4 regions of the Kosakonia sp. Marseille-Q7440 genome follow, and region 1 is predicted to be linked to each of the others. Evidence: predicted binding sites of a transcription regulator. Region 1 holds the regulator's gene; each other region holds the start of a gene.
The links. The regulator LexA, encoded in region 1, represses DNA repair genes until DNA is damaged. The targets are predictions, from matches to a motif close to TNCTGTATGTACATACAGNA.

Region 1 (4,025 bases):
TTCGTCGCGCCGCGCAGCTCTTTGGCGTAGGTGCCGACCTCCATCACATGCTCGTAACCGATATAGATCGGTACCAGCGTGATCGGGCGCGTGCCGCCGCGCAGCATAGCCTGGATAGTCATCGACAGGGTACCGGTTTTCGGATCGAGCAGACGCCCGGTGCGCGAGCGGCCGCCCTCAACGAAATACTCCACCGAATAACCACGGCTGAAGAGCTCGCCCAGATATTCACGGAACACCGTCGAGTAGAGCTTGTTGCCTTTAAAGGTACGGCGAATAAAGAAGGCGCCAAGACGGCGGAAAATCGGGCCGGCGGGCCAGAAGTTGAGGTTGATCCCGGCCGCAATATGCGGCGGCACCAGACCCTGATGGTAAAGCACATAGGAGAGCAGCAGGTAGTCCATGTGGCTGCGGTGGCAGGGCACATAAACAATTTCATGGCCTTCGTGCGCCAGCTGGCGTACGCGCTCGGCGTTGTGCACGTTGATCCCCTGATAGAGCCGGTTCCACGTAAAGCCGAGGATACGGTCGGTCAGGCGAATCATCTCGTACGAGAAGTTAGCGGCAATCTCTTCCATCAGCGCGATAGCGTTCTGCTGCGCCTTATCGTGGGAGATCTTTTTGCTGCGCGCTTCATCTTCCACCGCACGGGCAATCGCTTTAGACGACAAAAGCTTATTGAAGAGATCCTGGCGCGCCGGCAGACGTGGGCCAACGGCGGCCAGACGCTGACGGGCGAAGTGCATACGCGCCACGCGCGCCAGTTTCTGCGCGATGATCTTATCCGTACCATGTTCGGTCGCCATGCGGCGCAGCGAAACCGGCGGGGAGAAGCGCACAAAGCTGTCGCGGCCAAGCCACGAAACAGCGAAGAATTTCTGCACACCGTTGAGCATGCGCAACGGCGGGTTGATTTCACCCTTTTCACGCCCCGGCGAGCGGCCAAACATCACCGATACCGGCACCATCTGCACATCCAGATCGGGATGGCTGCGGTGTAAATCCAGATAGTCGTGGAACAGTTTGATCGACTCTTCTTTCGGCGTGTAATAGGTGAATACGCGCGGGCCGCCGTGAATAAACACGTAGCGTGGCAGCAGCGCGCCATCGATCTCCAGCGGTTCGAGGGGATCGGGTAATTCATGCACCAGGCACTGCTCGCGCAAGGTCATTAAGTCAGCCTTTGAGTTGTAAGGCAGCACGTACATAATAGGACGTGATGTGTCGAGCCCCAGTTCCTGTGCAGGTTCTGCGGGGATCGATTTACTTTTTACCAGCACGCTTAATGGTAAGTTCAGTAATTTGTAGTAAATTCGTGGCCAGCCGGACATAAAGGGTGTAAAGCCTCTGGTTATTAATAGTGCCATTGCGCCGCAAGAATATCAGAAAGCACGCATAATTTCTGTGGTACCGCTGCGTGTACCACTACTCATTGACGCTTAATAGTTAAAAAGGTTCTTTTCATGGCCAATAATACCACCGGTTTTATCCGGATCATTAAAGCCGCAGGATATTCGTGGAAAGGCGTCCGCGCAGCCTGGATTAATGAAGCTGCATTTCGCCAGGAGGGCGTCGCCGTTGTCCTGGCTATTATTATCGCTGCATTTTTGGATATTGATGTCATCACTCGCGTCCTGCTTATTGGCTCGGTCACGCTGGTGATGATTGTCGAAATCCTCAACAGCGCTATCGAAGCGGTTGTGGACCGTATCGGCTCTGAGTTCCATGAGCTTTCCGGCCGGGCAAAAGATATGGGCTCGGCAGCGGTGCTGATGACAATCTTACTGGCGGTCTTTACCTGGGTCTCGCTTCTTTGGTCACATTTTCGATAGCGTTTCCATAATTCTATAACACTCTGGATTTTTGCTTAAATGTGGTTTCAAAATCGCCGTTGACTGTATATACTCACAGCATAACTGTATATACACCCAGGGGGCGGGATGAAAGCATTAACGGCCAGGCAGCAAGAGGTGTTCGATCTGATTCGCGATCGCATCACCCAAACCGGTATGCCACCGACGCGTGCGGAAATCGCACAGCAATTGGGGTTCCGTTCCCCAAATGCAGCCGAAGAACACCTTAAAGCGCTGGCGCGCAAAGGGGTGATCGAAATCGTATCTGGTGCATCGCGCGGTCTGCGCCTGCTTCTGGAAGAAGAGAACGATATTGGTCTGCCGCTGATCGGTCGCGTCGCTGCGGGTGAGCCGCTGCTGGCACAGCAGCATATCGAAAGCCACTATCAGGTCGATCCGAATCTCTTTAAACCGCATGCTGACTTCCTGCTGCGCGTTAGCGGGATGTCGATGAAAGATATCGGTATTATGGACGGCGATCTGCTGGCGGTGCATAAAACCCAGGATGCGCGTAATGGCCAGGTTATCGTGGCCCGTATCGAAGATGAAGTGACGGTGAAGCGCCTGAAAAAACATGGCAATACCGTTGAGCTGCTGGCAGAAAACAGCGACTTTTCCCCGATTGTGGTCGATCTGCGCAAGCAGAACTTCACCATTGAAGGGCTGGCAGTCGGCGTGATCCGTAACGGTGAATGGCTGTAACGCCTCTTTTCTCTGCTGTGGCGCCCTGTTACGCGCCGCAGCGCCACGCTTCCTACCTTTAACGACGCTTACGCTATGCCGCTGTTAACCGCATCCGATAAAGCTTTGTGGCGGCTTGCGCTGCCGATGATTTTATCCAATATCACCGTTCCCCTGCTGGGATTAGTTGATACGGCGGTGATTGGTCATCTGGATAGTCCCGTCTACCTTGGCGGCGTGGCGATTGGCGCAACGGCAACCAGCTTCCTCTTTATGCTGCTGCTGTTTCTGCGTATGAGCACCACCGGGCTGACCGCCCAGGCATTTGGTGCGAAAAATCCTTCTGCACTCTCACGTGCGCTCGTCCAGCCTCTGCTGCTGGCGCTCGGCGCAGGGGTTGTCATTGCGCTGTTACGCACGCCGCTTATCGACCTGGCGCTGCATATTACCGGCGGCAGCGAGGCGGTGCTGGAGCAGGCCCGGCGCTTCCTTGCCATTCGCTGGCTTAGCGCGCCCGCCTCGCTGGGCAATATGGTGCTGCTTGGCTGGCTGCTCGGCGTGCAGTATGCCCGTGCACCGGTGATACTGCTGGTGGTCGGCAACCTCTTCAATATCGTTCTCGATCTCTGGCTGGTGATGGGCCTGCATATGAATGTGCAGGGCGCTGCGCTCGCCACGGTTATCGCGGAATATGTCACCTTCTTTATCGGCTTGTTGATGGTGTGGCAGGTTTTACGCCGACAGGCTATCTCGCTCGTGATGCTGAAATCCGCCTGGCGCGGCGGCGTTCGCCGTTTGCTGGCGCTCAATCGCGATATCATGCTGCGCTCGCTGCTGCTGCAACTCTGCTTTGGATCCATCACCGTGCTGGGTGCGCGTCTTGGCAGCGAAACGGTCGCCGCCAACGCGGTGCTGATGATGTTCCTCACTTTTACCGCCTACGCGCTGGACGGCTTTGCCTATGCCGTTGAAGCCCACTCCGGCCAGGCTTACGGCGCGCGCGATAGCAGCCAGTTGCTGCACGTCTGGCGCGCGGCCTGTCGGCAGGCAGGGTTTGTGGCGCTCGCTTTTGCCCTTAGCTACGCGCTGGCGGGCAGCACGATTATTGCGCTACTGACCTCCATTCCTGAACTGCAGGCGGTTGCCGGACACTATCTCATCTGGCAGGTGGTACTGCCGCTGGTGGGGGTGTGGTGCTATTTGCTCGACGGCATGTTTGTGGGTGCAACGCGCGCGGCTGAAATGCGTAACAGTATGGCGGTTGCCGCTGCCGGTTTTGGCCTGACCCTGCTGACGGTGCCGTGGCTTGGCAACCACGGTTTATGGCTCTCTCTGGGCGTTTTCCTTGCGCTGCGCGGCATTACGCTGGCGCTGATCTGGCGTCATCACTGGCGCAACGGCAGCTGGTTTGCCAATGCCGACAATGCATGAAGATCTGCGGCTTCGTCTGGCATCTATGGTTAAAGATTCCGAATAAAAAACCGAACGCCG
Region 2 (4,025 bases), on a different contig from region 1:
TTTCAGCGCGCTGTCGCGGTAAAAAAAGGTATTCAGCACGCGTTCAATTCCCGCGGCCACCATCGGCTTAAAGGGCATACGCACTCCTGTCAGAATTTGTAGCCACGGTGCAGGGCAACAATACCGGCGGTCAGGTTGTAGTAATCGACGTTTTCAAAACCAGCATCCTGCATCATCGCTTTCAGGGTGTCCTGATCGGGATGCATACGGATGGATTCAGCCAGGTAACGGTAGCTCTCCGCGTCGTTTGCCACCATCTGACCAATGCGCGGCAGAACGTGGAAGGAGTAAGCATCGTAAGCTTTGCTCAGCGGCTCAATAACCGGTTTGGAGAACTCCAGCACCAGCAGACGGCCGCCCGGCTTCAGCACGCGAAACATGGAGCGCAGCGCTTTCTCTTTGTCAGTAACATTACGCAAACCGAAGGAGATGGTGATGCAGTCGAAGGTGTTGTCCGGGAACGGCAGCGCTTCGGCGTTCGCCTGCACATATTCAACATTGCCGATAACACCGAGATTGCGCAGCTTTTCGCGGCCCATCTTCAGCATCGACTCGTTGATATCCGCCAGCACAACCTGGCCGGTTTCGCCAACCAGACGAGAAAATTTTGCGGTGAGATCGCCGGTACCACCCGCCAGATCGAGGACTTTCTGCCCACGGCGTACGCCGCTGCAATCGATGGTAAATCGCTTCCATAAGCGGTGGATGCCCATCGACATTAAGTCGTTCATCACATCGTATTTTGACGCAACCGAGTGGAAAACATGTGCCACCATATCGGCTTTATTTTCCTTGGCGACGGTCTGAAAACCAAAGTGTGTTGTCTCTTTTGAATCTTCCGCCATCTTAGTGCCTGCTATTTAAGGATTTGTTGATGAAGTGTATCAGATTGGACGCGATTGCCCTACGTTTCAACCGCCCGAAGAGGCCTTCGCTGCAGCCTCTTCGCCCGGCGTCGCCATATCTAATCCATTGTCTTGATTATGATCGTTAAACGCGTCTTGTCCTGCCCGCAGACGAAATTCTTCGTCCTGCTCTTGCGCCTGCGCGGCCAGTTCCGGATTAATCTCGCGCTTGATCTCGACGCCAAGCCCACGAAATGCCTCAGTTTGTGCCAGCAGGTTGCCGCGCCCTGAGCTGAGTTTTTTCATCGCCTGGCGGTAGTTATCCTGCGCCTTCTCCAGGCTCTGGCCAATCGCGGTCATATCGTCGACGAAGAGGCGCATTTTGTCATACAGGCGGCTCGCCCGCTCCGCGATCTGCTGCGCATTGCGGCTCTGGTGCTCGTAACGCCACAGGTTGGCGATGGTACGCAGGGCGACCAGTAGCGTCGTCGGGCTGACCAGCATAATGTTGTTTTTCAGCGCCTCGGTAATCAGCTCCGGCTGTCTGTCGAGGGCGATTAAAAAGGCGGGCTCCACCGGGATAAACATCAGGACGTAATCCAGGCTGCGCAGACCGGAGAGCTGCTGATAATCTTTCCTTCCCAGCAGCCGAATGTGGCCACGCACGGAGGTGATGTGCTCCTGTAGCGCTGCTTCGCGGGAAAACTCATCCTCGGCGTTGAAGTAGCGCTCGTAGGCCACCAGCGTCATTTTGGCGTCGATCACCACGTCCTTGCCCTGCGGCAGGCGCACAATGACGTCCGGCTGCATGCGCGCGCGGCTCTCGTTCTCCATGCTGACCTGGGTTTCATACTCATGCCCTTCGCGCAGGCCGGAGGCTTCAAGCACGCGGGTCAGCACCACTTCGCCCCAGTTACCCTGGGTTTTGTTATCGCCTTTCAGCGCGCGGGTGAGGTTGATGGCTTCCTGCGCCATCTGGGCATTCAGCTGCTGGAGGTTACGGATTTCGTGGGCCAGGGTGTGTCGTTCGCGCGCCTCCTGGCCGAAGCTCTCCTGCACCTGGCGGCGAAAGCCGTCGAGCTGCTCGCGCAGCGGGGTGAGTAAGCCATTGAGGCTCTGGCGGTTCTGTTCGTCAACGCGACGGTTGCTCTGCTCGAAAATACGGTTAGCGAGGTTTTCAAACTGCTCGCTCAGACGCTGCTCGCTACTGTGCATCTGGCGCAGTTTCTCTTCCGCATGCAGTTGGGTGGATTCAAGCCGGGTGGTGACTTCACGCAGATCCGCTTCCAGCGAGCTATTGATATGTTGCAGGCTGCGCAGTTCGTTATTCAGCAACTCGCACTCTTCGCGCCAGTGGCTATTCTGGGCGATCTGCTGGCGGGCGGCGCTCAGTTCACTGAAGACATCGCGCTGCTCGGCGAGCAACTCCGCCTGCTGCTGCGCACCGCGCCAGCTTGCGGCCAGCCAGCCGACCAGTAATCCTGCCAGCGCCACGGCTGCCAGTACGATGATTGAACTCTCCATTCCGCTCCCTCTTCATCACCCATTCCGTCGGGATTGTGCTGTATAAACGTCCAGTTTGGAAGGGCTTTTCTGCGAGGCGTTACGCAAATAAAAAAGGCCGAACGCGTCGGCCTTGTAAATCTGGAAGCGGGATTACAGAAGTCGACGTGCGGCATCGACCACGATTTTCACCGCGTGGCTTTCGGTCTTCTTCATGGTTTCCGCGTTCGGGATCTCCTGCTGGGTGCGGTTGACGATCACCCCGGCAACCATCCCGGCGCGCAGCCCCTGGCTTGCACACATGGTCAGCAGCGTAGCGGACTCCATTTCGTAGTTCATCACGCCCATTGACTGCCACTCTTCCATTGAGCCTTTAAAGCTTTTCACTACGCGGCCGGAGAAAGTGTCGTAACGCTCCTGGCCCGGGTAGAAGGTGTCAGACGAGGCGGTCACGCCGATATGTTTAGTCGCGCCAATCGCATCGGCTGCGGCCACCAGCGCCGTGGTGCACTCAAAATCCGCCACCGCCGGGAACTCCATCGGGGCAAAGTGCAGGCTGGCGCCGTCAAGACGCACGGAGGCGGTGGTGATCAGAACATCGCCGACGTTGATATGCGGCTGGATCGCGCCGGTGGTGCCGACACGCAGGAAGGTGCGGATGCCCAGTTGCGCCAGCTCTTCAACGGCGATGGAAGTAGAAGGACCGCCGATACCGGTAGAACAGATAATCACTGCTTTGCCATCCAGCTCGGCGCGCCAGCTGGTGAATTCGCGGTGGGAGGCCAGCTTGACCGGCTTATCCATCAGCGCGGCGATCTTTTCCACTCGCTCCGGATCGCCAGGGACGATGGCCAGGGTAGCCCCTTGTAAATCGTTTTTAGTGAGGCCGAGGTGAAAAACATCAGACTTGGACATAACAGACTCCTCTGTGGTCGGTATTATCGGGGGGAGGTAAAACGGTACTTTACAGAAGCCACGCGCTTGTTTTCGTGACTGCTGTCACCATGAATGAAATTGATTGCAATCAATTTCCATAAAATAGTGACGCGCGTCACACTAACACGTTATTCCCGCTAACTCAGCAGCAAAGATTGCCTGCGCACGGCGATTGCGCATGCCCTGGTCTTCATGACTATAGTTAGGGGAGCGCTAATAAAGGGTAGGGAGAATGTCATGACCACCACCAAACAGCCGGGCTTTGCGCCTGCGGCTTCACCGCTTGCGTCAACCACGGTTCATACGCCGGAAGAGAGGCTGATCGCAGGCGAAACTTCCATTCCAACGCAGGGCGATACCATGCCCGCGTATCACGCCCGACCAAAAGATGCCGAAGGCCCGCTGCCGATTGTTATCGTCGTGCAGGAGATTTTTGGCGTCCATGAACATATTCGCGATCTCTGCCGCCGGCTGGCGCTGGAGGGGTATCTTGCCGTCGCGCCGGAGCTCTATTTCCGCCAGGGCGATCCGAATGATTTTGCCGACGTTCCCACGCTCTTAAGCGGGCTGGTCAGTAAAGTACCGGATGCGCAGGTGCTGGCCGATCTCGACCACGTCGCCAACTGGGCGGCACGCAACGGCGGTGACGCCCATCAACTGCTGGTGACCGGCTTCTGCTGGGGCGGCCGCATTGCTTGGCTTTACGCGGCGCACAATCCGCAACTGAAAGCGGCGGTGGCG
Region 3 (4,025 bases), 1.4 Mb from region 1:
ACTTTGCGGCACAAGATATCCATGAACGCGCGAGCTCATCGCACATTCAGTATCAAACCCTGCGCGAGCATTTTCGCTATAGCGACGTTATGTTCCGCTTTCAACGCCTCCTTTCGATGCAATCTCAGGCCTGCGCACAGCTCTCCCGCGCTATTTTGCTACGTGAACCCTATCAGCATGACAGCCGTTTTGAACGGGTATTCCTTCACCTTGACGCCGCGCTGGCGCGGATAAAAAGCAGCGGGGAAACCACTCCCGAGCATGTCAAAGCGCTCGGGTTTTTACTGGATAATCTACGCGCCATCGACGCACAACTGGCAGCGATTGAATCAGGACAGCCTCATCCTCAGGCGCATGGCGAGACGGAAAATCAGCTCGCCGACGACAGCCTGAACGGCTTAAACGACGTCTGGTTACGCCTGCGCCAAAACCTGACACCCGAATCTGCCCTGTTTCGCCATGCGGTGCGGATGTCCGTCGTGCTCTGTATCGGCTACGCCTTTATCCATCTGACCGGTTTACAACATGGCTACTGGATCCTGTTAACCAGCCTGTTCGTTTGCCAGCCGAACTACAATGCGACGCGCCATCGTCTGAGCTTGCGCGTCATCGGCACGCTGGTTGGCGTGGCGATAGGTTTGCCGGTGCTCTATTTTGTTCCTTCGCAAGAGGGGCAGTTGCTGCTGATTGTTATTACCGGCGTGCTCTTTTTCTCATTCCGCACGGTGCAATATGCCCATGCCACAATGTTCATCTCGCTGCTGGTATTACTCTGTTTCAACCTGCTCGGCGAAGGATTCGAAGTGGCTATCCCGCGCATCATTGATACGTTAATTGGCTGCGCTATCGCCTGGGCGGCAGTGAGTTTTATTTGGCCGGACTGGCGCTTCAGAAACCTTGCGAGCGTCACGGAGAAGGCGTTTAATGCCAACTGCCGTTATCTTGACGCGATCCTCGAGCAGTATCATCAGGGGCGCGATAACCGGCTGGCCTATCGCATCGCCAGGCGTAACGCTTACAACCGCGATGCTGAACTGGCTTCGGTCGTGTCGAATATGTCTTCAGAACCTGGCACCTCACCTGAACTACGTGAAGTGGCGTTCAGATTGCTTTGCCTTAATCAGACCTTTATAAGCTACATTTCTGCGCTGGGAGCTCATCGCGAGCAATTAACCCAACCTGAAGCGTTGCGTCTACTGGATGACGCGGTGTGTTATGTAGATGATGCCCTCCATCATTCGCCTGCCGATCAGGGGCGGGTGCAGGATGCGCTTGCTGATTTATCGCAGCGCATCAAGCAACTGGATCCGCGCCCTGACAGCAAAGAGCCGCTGGTATTACAACAGGTTGGCCTGTTGATAGCGTTATTGCCGGAGGTTTCTCGTTTAAAAAACCAAATAGTTTAGAGAGGGTTAGCTCCTTTATTCATCACATCATTAGACCACTCAAGCAGCGCCTGCCGTCGACTTGCCGGAAGCGCTGCTTCATGAATGCCGACAATGGCCCCTTCCAGTGCAAATAACACTTTTACACTGAGCTGTTTGTTCATTTTCCGAAGTCGGAGCCAGCAAACTTTTGCACCAAGTAGCCGCAGGATTTGCGCATCTTTGATGCCGGCCTGCTGCAATTGAAACTCGAGTTGACTGGAGATATTGGGTAGATCGCGCAGACGAAAAAGTTTTTCGCGCTGCGCTTTCTCCCGTTTTGCCGCATCAAGCGCAAGCGTAGAAAGCTTCAGCAGCAAGCCGCGGTCACCCCATACACTATCGCTGACATAAAAATAATTTAACGATATCTGACGCCCCCGCTTGTTGAGACTTAAAAGTGGTGCACGCCGGACTACATCATACTGTGCGCTTTCATCACAGGCGCGTAAGTAAAGTTCCCCCTCGGCTATCATCGCAAAAACGATGTTATCCACTGCAAGGCTATAACCACCAAAGTGGGCGCGATGGCTAATTTGACCGAGTGAAGTGAGATATTCGCGCGATTGATATATCCGTTGATAAGATAAGTCTTCCATGATTTTTCCTTTATAAATCACCTGGTAATGCGTTTTTCCGTAAGCGGATCCAGTAATCAGGAACATAGGCAACTGTGCGCGCGACGGCAAGCAAATTTTGTATTGAGCCGCATTCACAAAACAAAAATGCGAGATGCTTTCAGAAATTGAGGTTGATCTTTAAACACTGTACGGGTACTGTATGTTTATACAGTAACTCAGAGGGCTGGATTGCTTATGCACACTTCAGGCTATGCAAATCGTTCTAAAACATCCGCTTCCGCGATTAATACATTGAACCAGAGCGAATCGACTACTCTCGCTACCGGGCTGATTAGCGAAGTGGTTTACCATGAAGACCAGCCCATGATGACTCAGTTATTACTGCTGCCATTGCTGCAGCAGCTTGGTCAGCAGTCACGCTGGCAGCTGTGGTTAACACCGCAACAGAAATTAAGCCGTGAATGGGTTCAATCTGCGGGCTTGCCGTTGACTAAAGTGATGCAGATTAATCAACTCTCTCCCGGGGTCACGCTGGACTCCATGATCCGCGCGTTACGTACCGGTAATTTCAGCGTTGTCATCGGCTGGCATACTGAGGAGTTGACGGAAGATGAGCATCGCCGCCTGGCATCGGCAGCCGAAGAGGGCAATGCGATTGGCTTTGTTATGCGTCCAATTCGTCGCAATCCCCTCGCTGCGAGACAGCTTTCCGGGATAAAAATTCACTCAAATTTGTATCATTGAGTAAATTTAGGACTTTTCCTGGGATTATTTTTCGCCTCGGCCAGCATCCCCTATTTATTAGCTAAATAGAGCCGCAAAGCTTGTGCGGCGTGGTTTGCCACTCATCAATGATGAACGATATTTGAGCACAAATGTTAAATTTTGTGTACACAAAGCCTTTTTTTTCATATGCCTGACGGACTTCACACTTGTAAGTTTCCAACTACGTTGTAGACTTTACATCGCCAGGGGTGCTCGGCATAAGCCAAAGATATCGGTAAAGATATCTGCAGAGTTGTCAGTGAGCAATGCCCCCGGTGAAGGATTTAACCGTGACTTCTCGACGAGATTTCCATGGCGATTTTTGGATGATAACGAGGCGCAAAAAATGAAAAAGACAGCTATCGCGATTGCAGTGGCACTGGCTGGCTTCGCTACCGTAGCGCAGGCCGCTCCGAAAGATAACACCTGGTACACCGGTGCTAAACTGGGCTGGTCTCAGTTCCACGATGTTGGTAACAACCAGATCCCTAACAATGGCCCGACTCACGAGAGCCAGTTAGGCGCTGGTGCGTTCGGTGGTTATCAGGTTAACCCGTACGTTGGCTTTGAAATGGGCTATGACTGGCTGGGTCGCATGCCGTACAAAGGCAGCGATGTAAACGGCGCATTCAAAGCTCAGGGCGTTCAGCTGACCGCTAAACTGGGTTACCCGATTGCTGATGACGTTGATCTGTACACCCGTCTGGGTGGTATGGTTTGGCGTGCAGACGCTAAAAACAACCAGGGCTTCAAAGATCACGATACCGGCGTTTCTCCGGTCTTCGCTGGTGGTGTTGAGTGGGCAGTTACCCGTGATATCGCTACCCGTCTGGAATACCAATGGACCAACAACATTGGTGACGCGAACACCGTTGGTGGTCGTCCGGACAACGGTCTGCTGAGCCTGGGTGTTTCTTACCGTTTCGGTCAGCAGGAAGATTCCGCACCGGTAGTTGCTCCGACTCCGGCTCCGGCTCCGGAAGTACAGACCAAGCACTTCACTCTGAAGTCTGACGTTCTGTTCACTTTCAACAAAGCAACCCTGAAACCGGAAGGTCAGCAGGCACTGGATCAGCTGTACAGCCAGCTGAGCAACCTGGATCCGAAAGACGGTTCCGTAGTGGTTCTGGGCTTCACCGACCGCATCGGTTCTGACTCTTACAACCAGGGTCTGTCTGAGAAACGTGCTCAGTCCGTTGTTGATTACCTGGTTTCTAAAGGTATCCCGGCTAACAAAATCTCCGCACGTGGCATG
Region 4 (4,025 bases), 680 kb from region 1:
TGGATCAGGATGTGGAGATCGATTTTCAGCGTGAGACCACACCGAATGATGTGGTCACCGTGATTGCGACGCAGCCGTTAACGGCAAACGAAACCTGGCACAAGATTATGCCAGGCGAGTGGGCGTTATTTTGCCTCGGTGAGCGTATAGTTTGACGCCAGCTGTGGCTGCACGGAGGTAGCCAGCGGCTTGCTGACCACGTAGCGTCCATCCACCACGGCGACAATCGGCGGCTGGTGGGTGGCCGCGAAGTAGTCATACCCCGGCTTTAACTGCTTCCAGAAATCCGCGTAGGTCGAATATTTGTGACGCTGCATATTGGCATCGGTCATGCGGAACGGATAGATATTCACCTGCACGCTCGGCTGGCCGAAAATCAGCGCCGCGGTAACAAACTGGAAGATCTCATCAATGCCGGTATCCGTCATGGCGTAGCAGCCGATGGAGACGCAGGCACCGTGAATCATCAGGTATTTGCCTTCATAACCGTGGGCGCGGTCAAAGTTGTTCGGAAAGCCAATATTGATCGCCTTATAGAAACGGCTGTCCGGCTTAAGCTGGCTGCGCTGCACCGAATAGAACCCCTCCGGGCTTTTAAAATCGCCCTGACGGCGTTTAGGCCCAAGGCCGCCGGAGTAGTTGCAGATTTTATAGCTGTCGAGCAGCTGATACTGTTCGCCCATCTTGACGTAGAGATCAAGGGTGCGCTCTTCTTTAAAGATCTGGATATAGACCGGCGACCCCATCAACTGCTGTTTAAAATCTTTGCTTACCGGCTTAGTGGCACTGTTGCTGCCAACCAGGCCAGCAAAGGAGACGCACGGGATCAGAAGCATCGCAATGAACAATGCGATTTTGCGCATACAACGTGTTTCCTTGATAAAACGGATACGACTTTGCCAGAACGGCAAAAGATGCCCAGAATTCGGACAATTCTGTTTTGAGCGCTCACATTAGCACTCCGACATTTTTTCGCAAGCCCCGAATAGCGGTGATTCCGCGCCTGTCGATCCTGTTGGTTGTCTTTTCGCCATCGCGCAAAAAGTGTTCTGTTTTGCCTTTCAACCACCTGCGCAATTTGGCGACGGTTATTATGAAAGTAAATGCTGAGAATTAAACAGCAGATTGCCCTCTTTTCAGCGGTTTCTCGGCTGGCTTCTCATTTGCCTGAAACGTGCTGTATACTTATCCAGTGTTCTGTGAGGGTGTACGCATGCGCAAAATCATACATGTCGATATGGACTGCTTTTTCGCGGCGGTAGAGATGCGCGACAACCCGGCCCTGCGCGACATTCCGATTGCCATTGGCGGCAGCCGCGTGCAGCGCGGCGTCATCAGCACCGCCAACTACCCGGCGCGTAAATATGGCGTGCGCAGCGCGATGCCGACCGGGATGGCGCTGAAACTCTGCCCGCACCTCACGCTGTTACCCGGCCGTTTCGACGCCTATAAAGAAGCCTCCCGCCAGATCCGCGACATCTTCTCGCGCTACACCTCACTGATTGAACCCCTGTCGCTGGATGAAGCCTATCTTGATGTGACCGACAGCCCGCACTGCTACGGCTCCGCGACGCTGATGGCGCAGGAGATCCGCCAGACCATCTTTAATGAGACGCAGCTTACCGCCTCGGCGGGCATCGCGCCGGTGAAGTTCCTCGCCAAAATCGCCTCCGATCTCAACAAGCCCGACGGGCAATATGTGATTACCCCGGCGGAGGTGCCGGCCTTTCTGCGCACCCTGCCGCTAAGCAAAATTCCCGGCGTCGGCAAAGTGTCGGCGGCCAAGCTTGAAACCCTTGGGCTGCGCACCTGTGAAGATGTGCAGAGGAGCGATCTCGCCATGCTGCTTAAGCGGTTTGGCAAGTTTGGCCGCGTGTTGTGGGAGCGCAGCCAGGGGATCGATGAGCGGGAGATCAGCAGCGAGCGGCTGCGAAAATCGGTCGGTGTTGAGCGCACGCTGGTGGAGGATATTCATCAGTGGGAGGAGTGCGAAGCGATTATCGAGCGGCTCTACCCGGAGCTTGAGCGGCGGCTTTCGGTGGTGAAACCAGATCTGCGCATCGCCCGCCAGGGGGTGAAACTGAAGTTCAACGACTTTCAGCAGACCACCCAGGAGCATGTCTGGCCGTGTCTGAATAAAGAGGATCTGCTCGCCACCGCGCGTCAGGCGTGGGATGAGCGACGCGGCGGGCGTGGCGTGCGGCTGGTTGGCCTGCACGTCACACTGCTCGATCCGCAGCTTGAGCGCCAGCTGGTGCTCGGGCTGTAACCCTACCAGAATTTGCGGTGGTAATTTCCCGCCCGCTTCTTTATTATCCCCGGCGTTTATTCATTCCCTATTAACTGCAAAGGAGGTTCACCATGACACACCATGCCCTGATTTCTCTTTGCAGACCTCTCCAGGCTTAATTCTTCAAAAACTTGCCCCTGGTTTCGTCTGCCAATTCCTTTTATTTCTCTACATATGGATTGGTATATGGGCAACTCTGTTTGTCATATCTCAGACGCGATCTCCTATATTGCGTCGGAAAACCTGTGGATCGAAGGTTCAGCGATCCAACAATTACACACCACTGCGGCTCTGCCGGGTATGACGCGCGTCGTCGGCATGCCGGATCTTCACCCCGGCCGTGGCTACCCGATTGGCGCGGCCTTTTTCTCCACCGGGCGCTTCTACCCGGCGCTGGTCGGGAACGATATCGGCTGCGGCATGGCGCTGTGGCAGACCGACCTGGTACGGCGCAAATATAACGCCGATAAGGTCGAAAAACGCCTCAGCGCGCTGGGCGATAGCGCCTCTGCCGACTGGCTGGATGAAGCGGTGCCGGATGCGTGGCAAAACCACCCCTGGCGCGCCGCGCTGGGATCGATTGGCGGTGGCAACCACTTTGCCGAGCTGCAACAGGTCGATAGCGTGACCGATGCGGCGCTGTTCGCGCAAAGCGGTTTCGATGAGCAGCGCCTGCTGTTACTGGCCCACAGCGGTTCACGCGGACTGGGGCAGCAGATTTTGCGCCGCCACGTCGACGCCTTCTCGCACGCCGGGCTGGTGGAGGGGAGCGACGCGGCTCGCCACTATCTTGCCGAGCACGATGACGCGCTCAACTTTGCCCGCATCAACCGGGCGCTGATTGTGCGGCGCATTCTCGATCATCTCAACGCCGATGGCGAAGCGCTGCTCGATGTGGCGCACAACTTTGTTGAAGCCTGCACCGTGGGCGGTGAAGCCGGTTGGCTGCATCGCAAAGGGGCGACGCCGGACGGGCAGGGCCTGGTGGTGATCCCCGGTTCACGTGGCGATCACAGCTGGCTGGTGATGCCAAAAGTGAGCGAGGTGAGCCTCTATTCGCTGGCGCACGGCGCGGGACGCAAATGGATGCGCACCGAGTGCAAAGGGCGTCTGTCCGGGAAATTCACCCCGGCACAGCTGGCGCGCACGCCGCTCGGCAGCCGGGTGATTTGCCGCGATCGTCAGCTGATCTATGAAGAAGCGCCACAGGCGTATAAGTCGGTTGAGAGCGTGCTTGAGTGCCTGGTCGATGCCGATTTAGTGACGCCGGTTGCGCGCTTGCGCCCGGTGTTAACCCTGAAAGTGAGCGGAGGGGCGGGCGAATGAGACTGTTGCAACTCTCCTCCGCGCAGGGGCCTGATGAGTGCTGCCTGGCAGTGGGTAAAGCGTTAGCGCGGCTGATGGAAGAGGCTGAGGCGCAAAAGGTGTCGCTGGCGGTGATCGAAACGGAAGCGGCGCGCCAGCCGGGCGCCTACCGCTCGGTGCTGGTCTCACTCGATGGCGAAAACGCGCAGGCGCTGAGTGCGCGCTGGTGCGGCACGGTGCAGTGGATCTGCCCGAGCCCCTATCGCACCAATCATGCACGGAAGAACTGGTTTATCGGCGTGGCGGAGTTCATTCCGCAGACGGCGTTGCAGGATAGTGCGATTCGCTTTGAGACGCTGCGCTCATCCGGGCCGGGCGGCCAGCACGTGAATAAAACCGATTCCGCTGTGCGCGCCACGCATATTGCCAC

Region 2: a site for LexA is predicted at 2,406-2,425, ahead of rmuC (DNA recombination protein RmuC). Genes of this name have one in related genera too.
Region 3: a site for LexA is predicted at 2,199-2,218, ahead of sulA (SOS-induced cell division inhibitor SulA). Genes of this name have one in related genera too.
Region 4: a site for LexA is predicted at 1,176-1,195, ahead of dinB (DNA polymerase IV). Genes of this name have one in related genera too.

Annotation. Positions count from the first base shown of each region.
Region 1 covers NZ_CBCPLT010000001.1:85,206-89,230, forward strand. The annotation lists gene plsB (glycerol-3-phosphate 1-O-acyltransferase PlsB) at 1-1,331, opposite strand, end outside; gene ACWPW2_RS00390 (diacylglycerol kinase) at 1,464-1,832, shown strand; gene lexA (transcriptional repressor LexA) at 1,941-2,555, shown strand; gene dinF (MATE family efflux transporter DinF) at 2,631-3,965, shown strand.
Region 2 covers NZ_CBCPLT010000002.1:15,885-19,909, forward strand. The annotation lists gene ubiJ (ubiquinone biosynthesis protein UbiJ) at 1-78, opposite strand, end outside; gene ubiE (bifunctional demethylmenaquinone methyltransferase/2-methoxy-6-polyprenyl-1,4-benzoquinol methylase UbiE) at 90-845, opposite strand; gene rmuC (DNA recombination protein RmuC) at 912-2,369, opposite strand; gene udp (uridine phosphorylase) at 2,502-3,263, opposite strand; gene ACWPW2_RS13950 (dienelactone hydrolase family protein) at 3,522-4,025, shown strand, end outside.
Region 3 covers NZ_CBCPLT010000001.1:1,470,800-1,474,824, reverse strand. The annotation lists gene yccS (YccS family putative transporter) at 1-1,406, shown strand, start outside; gene ACWPW2_RS06660 (TfoX/Sxy family DNA transformation protein) at 1,403-2,023, opposite strand; gene sulA (SOS-induced cell division inhibitor SulA) at 2,240-2,749, shown strand; gene ompA (porin OmpA) at 3,117-4,025, shown strand, end outside.
Region 4 covers NZ_CBCPLT010000001.1:762,353-766,377, forward strand. The annotation lists gene ACWPW2_RS03385 (class II glutamine amidotransferase) at 1-155, shown strand, start outside; gene dpaA (peptidoglycan meso-diaminopimelic acid protein amidase) at 126-863, opposite strand; gene dinB (DNA polymerase IV) at 1,214-2,269, shown strand; gene ACWPW2_RS03400 (RNA ligase RtcB family protein) at 2,477-3,616, shown strand; gene prfH (peptide chain release factor H) at 3,613-4,025, shown strand, end outside.